Casimicrobium huifangae: one gene and its partner. The protein of the gene in region 2 interacts with the protein of the main gene of each other region in a pairwise test. Links are inferred from orthologs where the notes say so. Each region holds a gene or a part of one and is shown on either strand. Other genes may lie near its edges.

Evidence for each region. Proteins that work in one complex are often made in the same cells at the same time.
Region 1: the proteins of FKL89_RS04425 (region 2) and mtgA interact in binary tests that used the Escherichia coli proteins (3 or more experiments, as listed by UniProt). The link is inferred for Casimicrobium huifangae from one-to-one orthologs.

Annotation. Positions count from the first base shown.
Region 1 is NZ_CP041352.1:3,732,704-3,740,573, forward strand. The notes cover bases 2,438-5,338. They hold mtgA (monofunctional biosynthetic peptidoglycan transglycosylase), read right to left. Parts: upstream 4,292-5,338; coding sequence 3,584-4,291; downstream 2,438-3,583. Other genes in these bases: mgtE (magnesium transporter), read right to left, coding at 2,438-3,507; aroE (shikimate dehydrogenase), read right to left, coding at 4,309-5,163; FKL89_RS16855 (TonB family protein), read right to left, coding at 5,160-5,338. Outside these bases: FKL89_RS16835 (tetratricopeptide repeat protein), read right to left, coding at 1-1,866; more of mgtE, read right to left, coding at 2,038-2,437; more of FKL89_RS16855, read right to left, coding at 5,339-6,086; FKL89_RS16860 (ribonuclease catalytic domain-containing protein), read right to left, coding at 6,096-7,870. UniProt on the Escherichia coli protein: Peptidoglycan polymerase that catalyzes glycan chain elongation from lipid-linked precursors. May play a role in peptidoglycan assembly during cell division in collaboration with other cell division proteins.
Region 2 is NZ_CP041352.1:964,455-967,389, reverse strand. It holds FKL89_RS04425 (peptidoglycan D,D-transpeptidase FtsI family protein), read right to left. Parts: upstream 2,374-2,935; coding sequence 628-2,373; downstream 1-627. Other genes in the region: rsmH (16S rRNA (cytosine(1402)-N(4))-methyltransferase RsmH), read right to left, coding at 2,670-2,935; ftsL (cell division protein FtsL), read right to left, coding at 2,386-2,673; FKL89_RS04430 (UDP-N-acetylmuramoyl-L-alanyl-D-glutamate--2,6-diaminopimelate ligase), read right to left, coding at 1-631. UniProt on the Escherichia coli protein: Essential cell division protein that catalyzes cross-linking of the peptidoglycan cell wall at the division septum. Required for localization of FtsN.

The DNA.
Region 1 (7,870 bases), 2.8 Mb from region 2 along the record:
CAGCAGCACGTCGCAGGCGGCGATCAACTCGGTGAATTCGGCGCGTGAGCGGCGACCAAAAAACTTCACCCGACCGCTCGCCGCGCCGAGCGACTGCGCAAAACGACGCTGGATGGCAGCTGTCTGGCCCGCGTTGGCGGCTTCGGGCAGCAACAGTGTGGCTTCCGGGCATTCGTCGAGCACCTGGCGCAGCGTCGCATCAAACTGCGGCATCAGCTTGAACAGCGATTGCGGACAGATCAGCAACGGCCCGCCACCACCAAATCCGAGGGCCGTGCGGTCACGCAGCCGTGCGGGCAAAGGCTCCGCCGGATAGTCGGGGAACGGCAGGCCGGGCAGACGAAGCAGAGATTCCGAATAGAAGCGTTCGTTGCCCACGGGCTCAAGCGCGGCGTAACTGACGTAGGTGTCAATCGCCGGCAGGCCACTGGTGCAGGGGTGCCCGAGCGTGTTCCACTGCACGCGTGCGAGCCGGGCGTGCGCGAGGTAGTAAGTGAGCGCCTCCATCCCGATCTCGGGATAGATCAGCAAGTCCAGCCCGGTGGCGGCGATGTGCTCACGGGCGACGGCGAGATCGAACGGCAGGCGGTGCAACGTGGCGCCTTGCGAGATTTTTTGCGCCAGTGAGTCATTGATCAGCGGCGGGATCTGGAAAAGGTGCAGATCAATATCGGCTTTCGCGAGCGCCGCGATCACGGCGTGCAGGGCGCGGCCAACGCTGTGGTTGTAGAGAAACTGCGAACAGACGCCAACGCGCGGCCTGCCACTCCGCCTTGCCTGATCGAGATGCGGTGCGACGAAGGCGAGCGACGGTGCCGCCGCCCGTAACGTCTGCGCCAGCTCGCCCAGCAGTGCGCGGTCATCATCGCGACCATGATACGAGAGGTAGAACGGCGTGTCGCCGAAGTCGTTGAGTGGATCGTCGAGTCGGACGCCGCTCTCGCGCAATCGCTGCAAATTGGCCACGAAGCTCGCCCGCGCTTCGTCGATCTGCGCTTCCGACTCGGGAATCACCGGCAACTGCGTGGCACGGCGGAAACGCAGGCCACCGTGGTCGCGCACGGCTAGCGCAGCCGCGTAGACACCCTGCGCCGCAACCGGGTTGGCGCTCTCGTTTTCGAGCAGCGCGAGATTCATGGTCAGCGTTGCGTTACCAGGGTCGGCCTGCAGGCCATTGCGATACGCGGCGCGCGCCGCATCGGCATTGCCTGCTGCTTCTTCCGCTTGCCCCAGGGCATTGCATAGCGGCGGCGAGGTCGGCAACCGTTTGACACTTGCGCGCGCCAACGTCAGCGCCTCGGCGCGCTCGCCCAGATCGGTGAGTACATCAACCAAGGTTGCACGCGCACCATCGTGGTCTGGCGCGCGCTTGATGCACTCGCGCAGCAGCGTCTGCGCGAGCGCCAGGTCACCGCGCTGGAACGCCGTCAGCGCGCGGTTGTAGCGGGCATCCACATGCGCGGGATCGATCTGCAAGGCGGCGGCGAACGACGCGTCGGCCGCTGCCAGCTCGCCGGCTCGCCGCAGCAACACGCCGAGGTTGTTCTGCGCGGCGGCGAATCCGGGTTTAAGGCGCAGCGCTGCCTGGTAGTCAGCAACGGCATCAGCGTCGCGGCCAAGCGCGGCAAGCACCAGCGCGCGATGGTAGTGGGCGTCGGCAACCGGCTGCGGCGAGATGGCGATCACGCGGTCGAGGCGCTCATGTGCAAGCTCGAGCTGCCCCGCCGTCCACGCGGCGACTCCGCCGTAATACAGCGCCGCCGGATGATCCGGCTCATCCGCCAGCACCTGCGCGTAGAGCGGCAAGGCATCGGCAGGGCAGCCTGCCTGATGCAACTGCACTGCCTGACGAAGGGTATCGTTCATCGTATGGCTGCTGTGCCAACGGGACTGTTCGGCACAGTATCTTTCTGCTGAAATGACGACCACATGCGGGATGAGGCGTTATTCTTGCGGAAGTCGACTTTTGCAAAAAATCGCCGCAAGCCCTTATCAACTGGTAATTTCATCCAAAAGCCGTTAGCCTGGGCAATCGCATCAACGCAACAAAATCAGCGTGGCCAGCCCGAGAAAAATGAAGAAGCCGCCGGTGTCAGTCACTGCCGTCAGCAGCACGCTGGAGCCCGCCGCCGGATCCTGGCCGCGACGGTAACGCCACATCGGAATCACCACGCCCATCACCGCCGCCAGCAGCAGGTTGAGCGTCATCGCCAGCGTCAGCACGAAGCCGAGCAGCAGGTTCTGCTCCATCAGGCCGATGACGAGACCAATCGCGCCGCCAAAGATCAAGCCATTGATGCCAGCCACGGCCATTTCCTTGTTGACCAGGCGGCGGAAGTGTTCGGTACCCACCTGTCCGAGCGCGATGGCACGCGCGATCATGGTCAGCGTCTGGTTGCCGGAATTGCCACCGATGCCGGCGACGATGGTCTGCAGCACCGCCAGCACCGCCAGCTTGGCGATCGAGCCCTGGAACAGATCGGTCGCCCGCGAAGCGACAAACGCCGTCAGCAGATTCAGCGCCAGCCACTGCCAGCGGTTCTGCACGCTTTTCCAGACGCTGGCGAAAATGTCCTCTTCCTCACGCAAGCCGGCCTGGGCACGCAAGTCTTCCTCGGCGCTTTCGCGCACGAAGTCGAGCACTTCGGCGACGGTGACGCGGCCCACCAGCACGCCGTGTGCGTCCACCACTGGCGCCGAGACAAGGTCATAGCGCTCGAACGCTGCTGCGGCGGAATCGGCATGATCGGTCGGCTCGAAGCGGATTTTCGGCTCGGTCATCACCTCGCTGACCAGCCGGTCTTCGTCGGTAACGAGAATCACGTTGGTGGGCAGCACGCCGAGCAGCTTGTCCTCGCGATCGACAACGAACACCTGATCGGTGTTGGCGGGCAGTTCGTCAAAGCGGCGCAGGTAGCGCATCACCACTTCCAGGGTGACGTCCGGCCGCACGTCGACCATCTCGAAATCCATCAGCGCGCCGACCATGTCCTCCTCGTAGGACATCGCCTGCCTTAGTTGCTCGCGCTCCTCCGGGTCGAGCGACTTCTTGACTGCTTCCACCACCTCACGCGGCAGATCGGGCGCCAGCTCGGCCAGCTCGTCGGTGTCGAGTGTGGCCGCTGCAGCGACCAGCTCGGGCGCGTCCATGCTGGCGATGAGGCTCTCGCGCACGGCGTCCGAGGTTTCGACCAGGATGTCGCCTTCACGCTCCGCCTTGACCAGATCCCAGACGAACAGGCGCTCATCAAGCGGCAGTGCCTCAAGGATGTGGGCGACGTCGGCGGGATGCAGGCCGTCCAGCGTCGACCGCAAATTGGCGAGCACGCCCTGCACGATCGGGTTCTGCGACGGGTTGTCGAGGGTATCGGCCAGGCTCTCGGCAAAACCGGACAGCAGCCGATACTGCCGGACCAGCAGGACAACGTCGGCTAGGGCTTCAGAGAGCGCATCATCCACGCTCGCGCTGCTTGCAACAGGCGACTCTTTTTCGAGAGCTTCAGGCATGGAGGGGGAACGTCCAAGGGGATGAGTGGCGCGATGCGATGGACAGGATTGTAGGGGCAAACATGACGGATATCCGTCAGTCCGGCAACTCGACTTGCGGCATCCGTGCGAGGATGATGCCGGTCTTTTTGCGCAGGCCCGGCGCGCCAAGGTTGCGCTCGTAGAAGCGCGGATTCGGGGCCATCGCAGCGAGCCTGGCAGCCTGCTCGGCCGACAGCTGCGCGGCGGAGACGCCGTAATAGCGCCGCGCGGCGGCCTCGGCGCCGAAGACACCATTGCCCCATTCGATCACGTTGAGGTAAAGCTCCAGGATGCGCTCCTTGTCGAGCATGTTTTCCAGCATCAGCGTGATGATCGCTTCCTGCCCCTTGCGCAGATAACTTTTCTCCGGCGACAGGAACAGATTTTTGGCTAGCTGCTGGGTAATGGTGGAGCCGCCGGCAACGGTACGGCCCTTGCTGCGGTTCTTCTCCAGCGCAAGCTGGATGCCGTCCCAATCGAAGCCCTCATGCTCCACAAACTTCGAGTCTTCGGCGGCGATCAGCGCGCGCTTCAGATTGCGGGAAATCTTTTCGTACGGGACCCACTGGTAACGCAACGTCGCGTCGGGCTTTTTGTCATGCAGTTCGCCCATGCGATAGGCCATGAACGCCGTCTCGCGCGGCGCGTGATCGGCATACCACCAGACCAGCAGTGCGAACCAGCCTTGCACGGCGATGAACAGCAGCGCCATGCCGATGCAGGCCGCTGCGATCATGCGGATCAGGGTTCGCAATGCCGCCATGATCCCGACAGCGCCGGCTACGAGGGCAAAAGCTCGGCGCGCAATTGCGCCATGACGGGCGCCGCAGGCGGTAACACGCCGCGCCACTGGACGTAGCTTTCTGCGGCCTGTTCAACCAGCATGCCCAGCCCGTCGCAGGTACGCGCCGCGCCGCGCTGCCCGGCCCACCGCAAAAACACGGTCGGCGCCTTGCCGTACATCATGTCATAGGCCAGCGCATCGGATGCAAAGATGGCAGCGTCTTGCGGCAAGGGCAACGCACCGCTAAGGCTTGCCGAGGTGGCGTTAATCACCACATCGAAGCGCTGTCCAGTCGCAACCAGCTGTTCGGCGGTCAATGCTGTCACGGGGTACTGCGCTGCATAGTGCCCCACCAGCTCCACTGCGGTAGCGTGGGTGCGGTTCACCACCACCAGCGCCTCGGGCTCGCGCAGCAACAGCGGCCCGATCACGCCACGTACGGCGCCGCCGGCGCCGAGCAGCAACACGCGCTTGCCCCGCAACGCCACCCCCTGATTGGTCTCGATGTCGCGCACCAAGCCTGCGCCATCAGTGTTGTCGCAATACCAGTGATCGCCGCGCCACATCAGGAAGTTGGCGGCACCTGCCTGCTGCGCGCGCAACGATGCCTCGCGCGCCACCGCGAAGGCATCAAGCTTGAACGGCACCGTGACATTGGCGCCAACGCCACCTTCATTGCGAAAGCGTTCCAGGTCGGCAGCAAATTCTCCCAGTGGACACAGCCGCGCCACGTAATCGATTTGTTGCCCGACACTGGCCGCAAACATGGCGTGGATGCGTGGACTCTTGCTGTGGGCAATCGGATTGCCAAACACCGCATAACGGCCGCTGGCGGGCAACGTAGTGGTCATGGGGCCTTCGGGAGCGAGCCTGCCGAGCTTTCCAGTTCGCCAGCGCGAGTAAAGCTCCAGGTTCGGGTGATGTAGAGAATGTCGGTGTCGCTGCGGATGTCTGGCGGGAACGGTGCGTAAGGCGCAGCCAGTTCGACGATTTTCAGCGCTGCAGCGTCAAGAATCTTCTTTCCTGAGCCACGATCAATCTCGATGGTTTCGATGCGGCCGTCCGCCTTGATGCCAACGGTCAATACCAGCGAACCGTAGAGCTTCTGCGTGCGTGCCACCTCGGGGTAGTTGGCGTTGCCGACGCGCTCCACCTTCTGCCGCCAGTCTTCGACGTAGCGGGCAAAGCGGTACTCGGTTGCGCGGGCACCGATGTGCTTTTTCTTGGGTCGCTGCTGGTAGCTGTCGAATTCACGGGCGATCTGGGCTTCCAGACGCTGCAATTCGAGCGCCTTGGCAGACAACTCACGGTAAGCATTGGCGGCATCGACCTTGTTCGATTCCTTGGCTTCGCGATCGGTATTGGTCTGGCTTCTGGATTTGAGCTGCTGCAACAGCTCGCGCGTCTGCCGTTCAAGCGCCTCCACCTGTTCGCGCGCGGCAGCGAGCTGGGTCTGCTGCGCATCCATTGCAGCCCGTGGCAGGGGTGAACTCAGTCTGCGCCTGGCATCGGTATTGCCACCGCCGTCAAGATTGGCTTGCGCCAGAAAATCGGATTGCGACGGCTTCGAGGTGGTTTTGGCGTTGACCAGCGACACCTCCAGCGGCGGAGATATCGCCGGCGCCTTGAACAGCTTCGGCAATTCAAAATGCATCGACAGCACAATCAGATGCACGCCGAGCGATGCCGCCAGCGTCCAGCGCAGCAACGGACTCATTCCCGGCGCCACCGAAACCGGCACCGGCGCGTTGATGACCTTGGCAGCGCGCTTCACAAAACCATTTTAGGCGGTAGTGTCCGTAGCGCTGGCGACCGATTCAACGTAGCGAACGTGCAGCGCGGGTTCGAACAGGTCCACCTCGGCAACCGCAAGCACCACCTGCGTGCCAGCCACCTGACTGGGCATGTCGTGGATGCGCTGGACAATCGGCAGGCGATCAAAACGCACCAGATTTTCGCGGATGACGCGGGCCGTGAGCTTTTCAATGCCCTCCTGCTGGATGAAGCGCAGGCACCAGTAAAACTCCATCTGCTGCTGAAACTCTGCGTACCCGGCATAGGTGGCATCAAAGTCCGCCACCGCAGCCAGCAACTCTGCGCTGCCGCGCTGGTAGGGCGCAGATTCACCGGCAATCAACGCCAGCAGCTGCCGCTGGTTGATGAGGTCCGAATAGCGCCGCAGCGGCGACGTCGCCCACAGGTAGTGCGGCACGTTGAGCCCCTCGTGGGCACCGGCTGCAGTAGACATCTTGGTCTTGCCAGCCGCCTGAACACGGAACATGCCCGCCCAGTGCTTGTCCGCCAGCATGCCCGCCCAGGTCACGTTGGCAAAAATCATCAGCTCCGACACCAGCGTATCGACCGGCGAACCGCGTTGCCGCACCGAAATCTCGATCCGGCAATCCGCAGCGTCGGGATCGCTCTGTACGGCGAAGTTGTAGTCGACGCGATTGACCGTCTGTTCGCCCCGGGCGGTAGCCAGTTTTTGTGCAAGCTGATGCAGCACTCGCAGCTCAGCTGCATGTTTCGATGCCAAGTCATGATCGTTAGCCGCGTCCAGCCACTGCAGTGTGTCAAGCGCGGCAATACGCAAATTGTCTGCAATGCGTACGCGCTCAAGGCGGGTTTCGGTAGCCGTAACGTTGAGGCCGGCATCCAGCGTTGCGTATAACGACAGCGCGGCAGGTGTCTTGCCCTGGTCAAGAGAAAACGCAGCCACCACGTCATCGGGCAGCATGGTGATCTTGTTGCCCGGCATATATACGGTGGACAACCGGTCGCGGGCAACGCGGTCCAGTGCACTGCCTATGGCAAGAGCAGCAGCGGGCGCCGCAATGTGGATACCGAGACGGTAGCTGCCATCACCCAACGCACTCAGCGAGAACGCATCGTCGATCTCGGTGGTGCTGTCGTCATCAATGCTGAACGCTGCCACGTCGGCAACCGGCAGATCCGGCTGTGCCGGGGCGGCCAGATCTGCCGGAAAGGCACTGCCCTTGGGAAATGTCGCCCGCAGGAAGCGGTCGTAATGCAACGCGTGCGTGGATGGGATCGCCTTTGCACGCGCCAGCAAATGCACCGGCGACATGCGGGCACGATCCGCCGCCGCCACCAGTGCCTTGTAGGCCAGCGACTGCTTGTCGGGCGCATGCAGCAACTGTGACCATTGACCGGCAATCTCCGGCGGCGCGTTACCAGCTGCCAACGCGATGACCCACGCCTCCATTTGTTCGGCCTCGCGGGCCTTGCGCTCAATGCTGGCCAGCGCCGCTTTCAGTGCATCCTCCGGTGCGCGCTTGTAGCGCCCCTTGCCGCGCTTGTAGAAATACATCGGCGCCTGCTGCAAGGCCAGCAGTGTGGCCGTCTGCTGGGTCTCGGTAGCTCCGGCACCGAAGTACTCTTTGGCCAGTTCGCCAAATGCAAATTCGTCGGCGCTTTCTGCACTCTGCCATAGCAGCATCATGTCAATGTCCGTCAGCTGGCTCTGGGCATCGCCCAGCAACTGCGCAGCACTCGGGGCTGCAAAGCGCAGCAGCGCATTGGACGATTTCACCTTGA
Region 2 (2,935 bases):
TACTGCCGTGGAAGTCCAGATGATCCTGGGTCAGGTTGGTGAAGATCGCAGCGTCAAAGCGCATGCCCTGCACTCGCCCAAGCTCCAAGGCGTGGGAGCTCACCTCCATCGCGACAGCTTCAGCACCGGCCTCGCGCAGATCGCGCAGGATAGTCTGCAAATGAACCGCATCCGGTGTGGTGTTGCTGGTCGGCCACTCGCGTTCGCCGAGTGTCACGCCCAAGGTGCCGATAGCGGCACAGCGCATGCCAAGCGCGCCATAGGCCTGCATCAGCCAGTTGGTGATGGACGTCTTGCCGTTGGTACCGGTGACGCCAAACACGCGCATCGCGGCGGCTGGATGCGCGTAGAACTCTCCGGCAATATGACCAAGCTGTGCGGCGAGATTGCTGATGCCCAGCACTCGCGCGTCGCTGATGGTGGCGTCGGCACCGGTAGCCTCTTGCAACACAGCCGCCGCCCCTGCGTCCAGTGCCGCCCGGATGAATTGACGACCGTCAACTCTGGACCCAGGGATCGCAACAAACACGTCGCCGGGCTTGATGCTGCGCGAATCAAGCGTCATGCGCTGGCGCGCAACCCCAAGGCGATCAAGTGCAGCAACGGCCGCCGAGGCTTCAACGATGGTCATGGCTGCCCCTCGCGGACAATCGCCACCTGGGTATCCACCGCCGTCGGAACGCCCGGCAGCGGCGCATCGTAAGGCACTTCCATCAGGCGCAGTGTTTGCCCCATGATGCTGCTGAATACCGGCGCCGCTACCTGACCGCCGTAGAAAATGCCACCGGCGGGCTCATCAATCATGACGGCGACCACGTAGCGCGGATTGCTGACTGGCGCCAGACCAACAAAGGACGCTACATAGCGGCCTTCCGAATAAATGGCGCCAGCCAGCTTCTTCGCAGTCCCGGTCTTGCCGGCAACGCGGTAGCCCGGTACCTGTGATAGCGGCGCGGTGCCTTCTTTCGACGTTGCCTTCTCAAGCATCGGCAACACCCAGCGCATCGTCTCCGGTGAATAGACCGGCACCTGCCGGGCAGCACCACCGTTTTTGAACAGCGTCACATCGACCAGCGAACCCTGATTGGCAAACACCGTGTAGGCGCGCGCCAGTTGCACCAGGTTGACCGACAGGCCATAGCCGTAGCTCATGGTGGCCTTTTCGATAGGCCGCCACGACTGCGGCGCACGCAGACGTCCGTGCGCTTCGCCCGGTACGCCCGTCTGCGGCGCGCGCCCGAAGCCTGCGCGCTGCAGATGACGCCACATCACCTCGTTCGGCAGCTTTTCCGCGATCTTGGCGGTACCGACGTTGCTCGATTTCTGGACGATCTCGGTGAGCGAGACGACGCCATTGCTGCCGATCGCGTGGGTGTCACGGATAGTGGCGCCGTTCAATGTGTAGGTGCTGCCCTGCATTGGAATCAAGGTGTCGGGTCGCACTGCACCCGTCTCGATCGCGGTCGACACAGTGAACGGTTTCATCGTGGAGCCGGGCTCGAACAGATCGGCCACCGCGCGATTGCGCAGACCGCCAGTGGCCGCCGCCGCGCGATCACCGGGTTTGGCCGTCGGGTAGTTGACCAACGCCAGAATTTCGCCAGAGCGTGCGTCAAGCACCACGGCAGCACCGCCCTTGGCCCGATGAGCATCTACGCCGCGTTTCAGCTCGCGAAAGGCGAGATGCTGCACGCGGGAGTCGAGCGCGAGCTGCAAATCACGCCCCTGCTGCGGCGCGCGCACGCTGCCGAGCTCTTCCACTACGCCGCCGCGACGGTCGATGGTCACTCGGCGTACACCGGGTTTGCCAGAGAGCCATTCGTTCTGCGCCAGTTCGATGCCTTCCTGACCTACGTCGTCGACGTTGGTGATCCCGAGCACCTGCCCGACCACTTCCTGTGACGGGTATTCGCGCTTGTATTCAGTCTGGATGGCAACGCCGGGAATCTTCAGCGCGGCAACGGCCTGTCCCTGCTCAGGGGTAACGCCGCGAGCGAGAAATACGAGATCGCGCTCGCTGTCGAGTTTGCGCTCGAGGTCCTTGGGCTTTAGCGCCAGCGCCTTCGCCAAAGCGGCGCGCTGGGCGTCTGAAATTTCAACCTGATCGGGAAAAGCGAACACACCGCGTGCCGGAACGCTGGAGGCAAGCACTGCCCCTTCGCGATCGAGCAGACGACCACGGTGTGCCGGTAATACGAGGTCGCGCGTGGTGCGGGCATCGCCGCGTCGCGTCAGGTCTTCGTGTTGCACGACCTGCAGATAAATGCCGCGGCCGGCAAGCACCGCAAAACCCGCCAGCAAACCGTAGGCGACCGCGCGCACACGCCAGACGGCGAATTGCGGTGTGCTTTTGGTGTTGGCGGTTCTGGCCATGCTGCCCACCACCTACTGCGCCGCGGCAGCGCTACTGCCACCGAGTTCGACCAGTTGTGTCCGTGCACCCTCCGGCAGGTCCATGCCGAGACGGTCACGCGCAGTGCGTTCGACAATGGTCGGTGTCGACAGTCGTGACTGCAGCAGGACCGCCCGATTGCGCTCCGACTCAAGCTGGTAGGCCAGGTCGCGGGCGCGATTGATCTCGATGGTGAGATGGCGCACGCGATACTGGCTGCTGACCAGTGCGAATGCGCTGATCCAGACCAGAATCGCCAGCACAATATTGGCTCGCGTCATGCGACCGTTCCAGCAAAGTCGCCAAGCTTTTCCGCCACGCGCAGACGCGCGCTGCGTGCACGCGGGTTAGCTGCGACCTCTTGCTCGGTGGGCGCGATGTCGCGCCCGACCAGTTTCATCGCGGCCGTGGATGTCTGCGCTGCCGGCAGGTGTCGCAGACGCGGGTCTTCGGGTGTGCGTCCGGCCTGCTCACGCATCCACAGCTTGACGATTCGGTCTTCGAGCGAGTGAAAGGTGATGACCGCAAGACGACCGCCGGGCG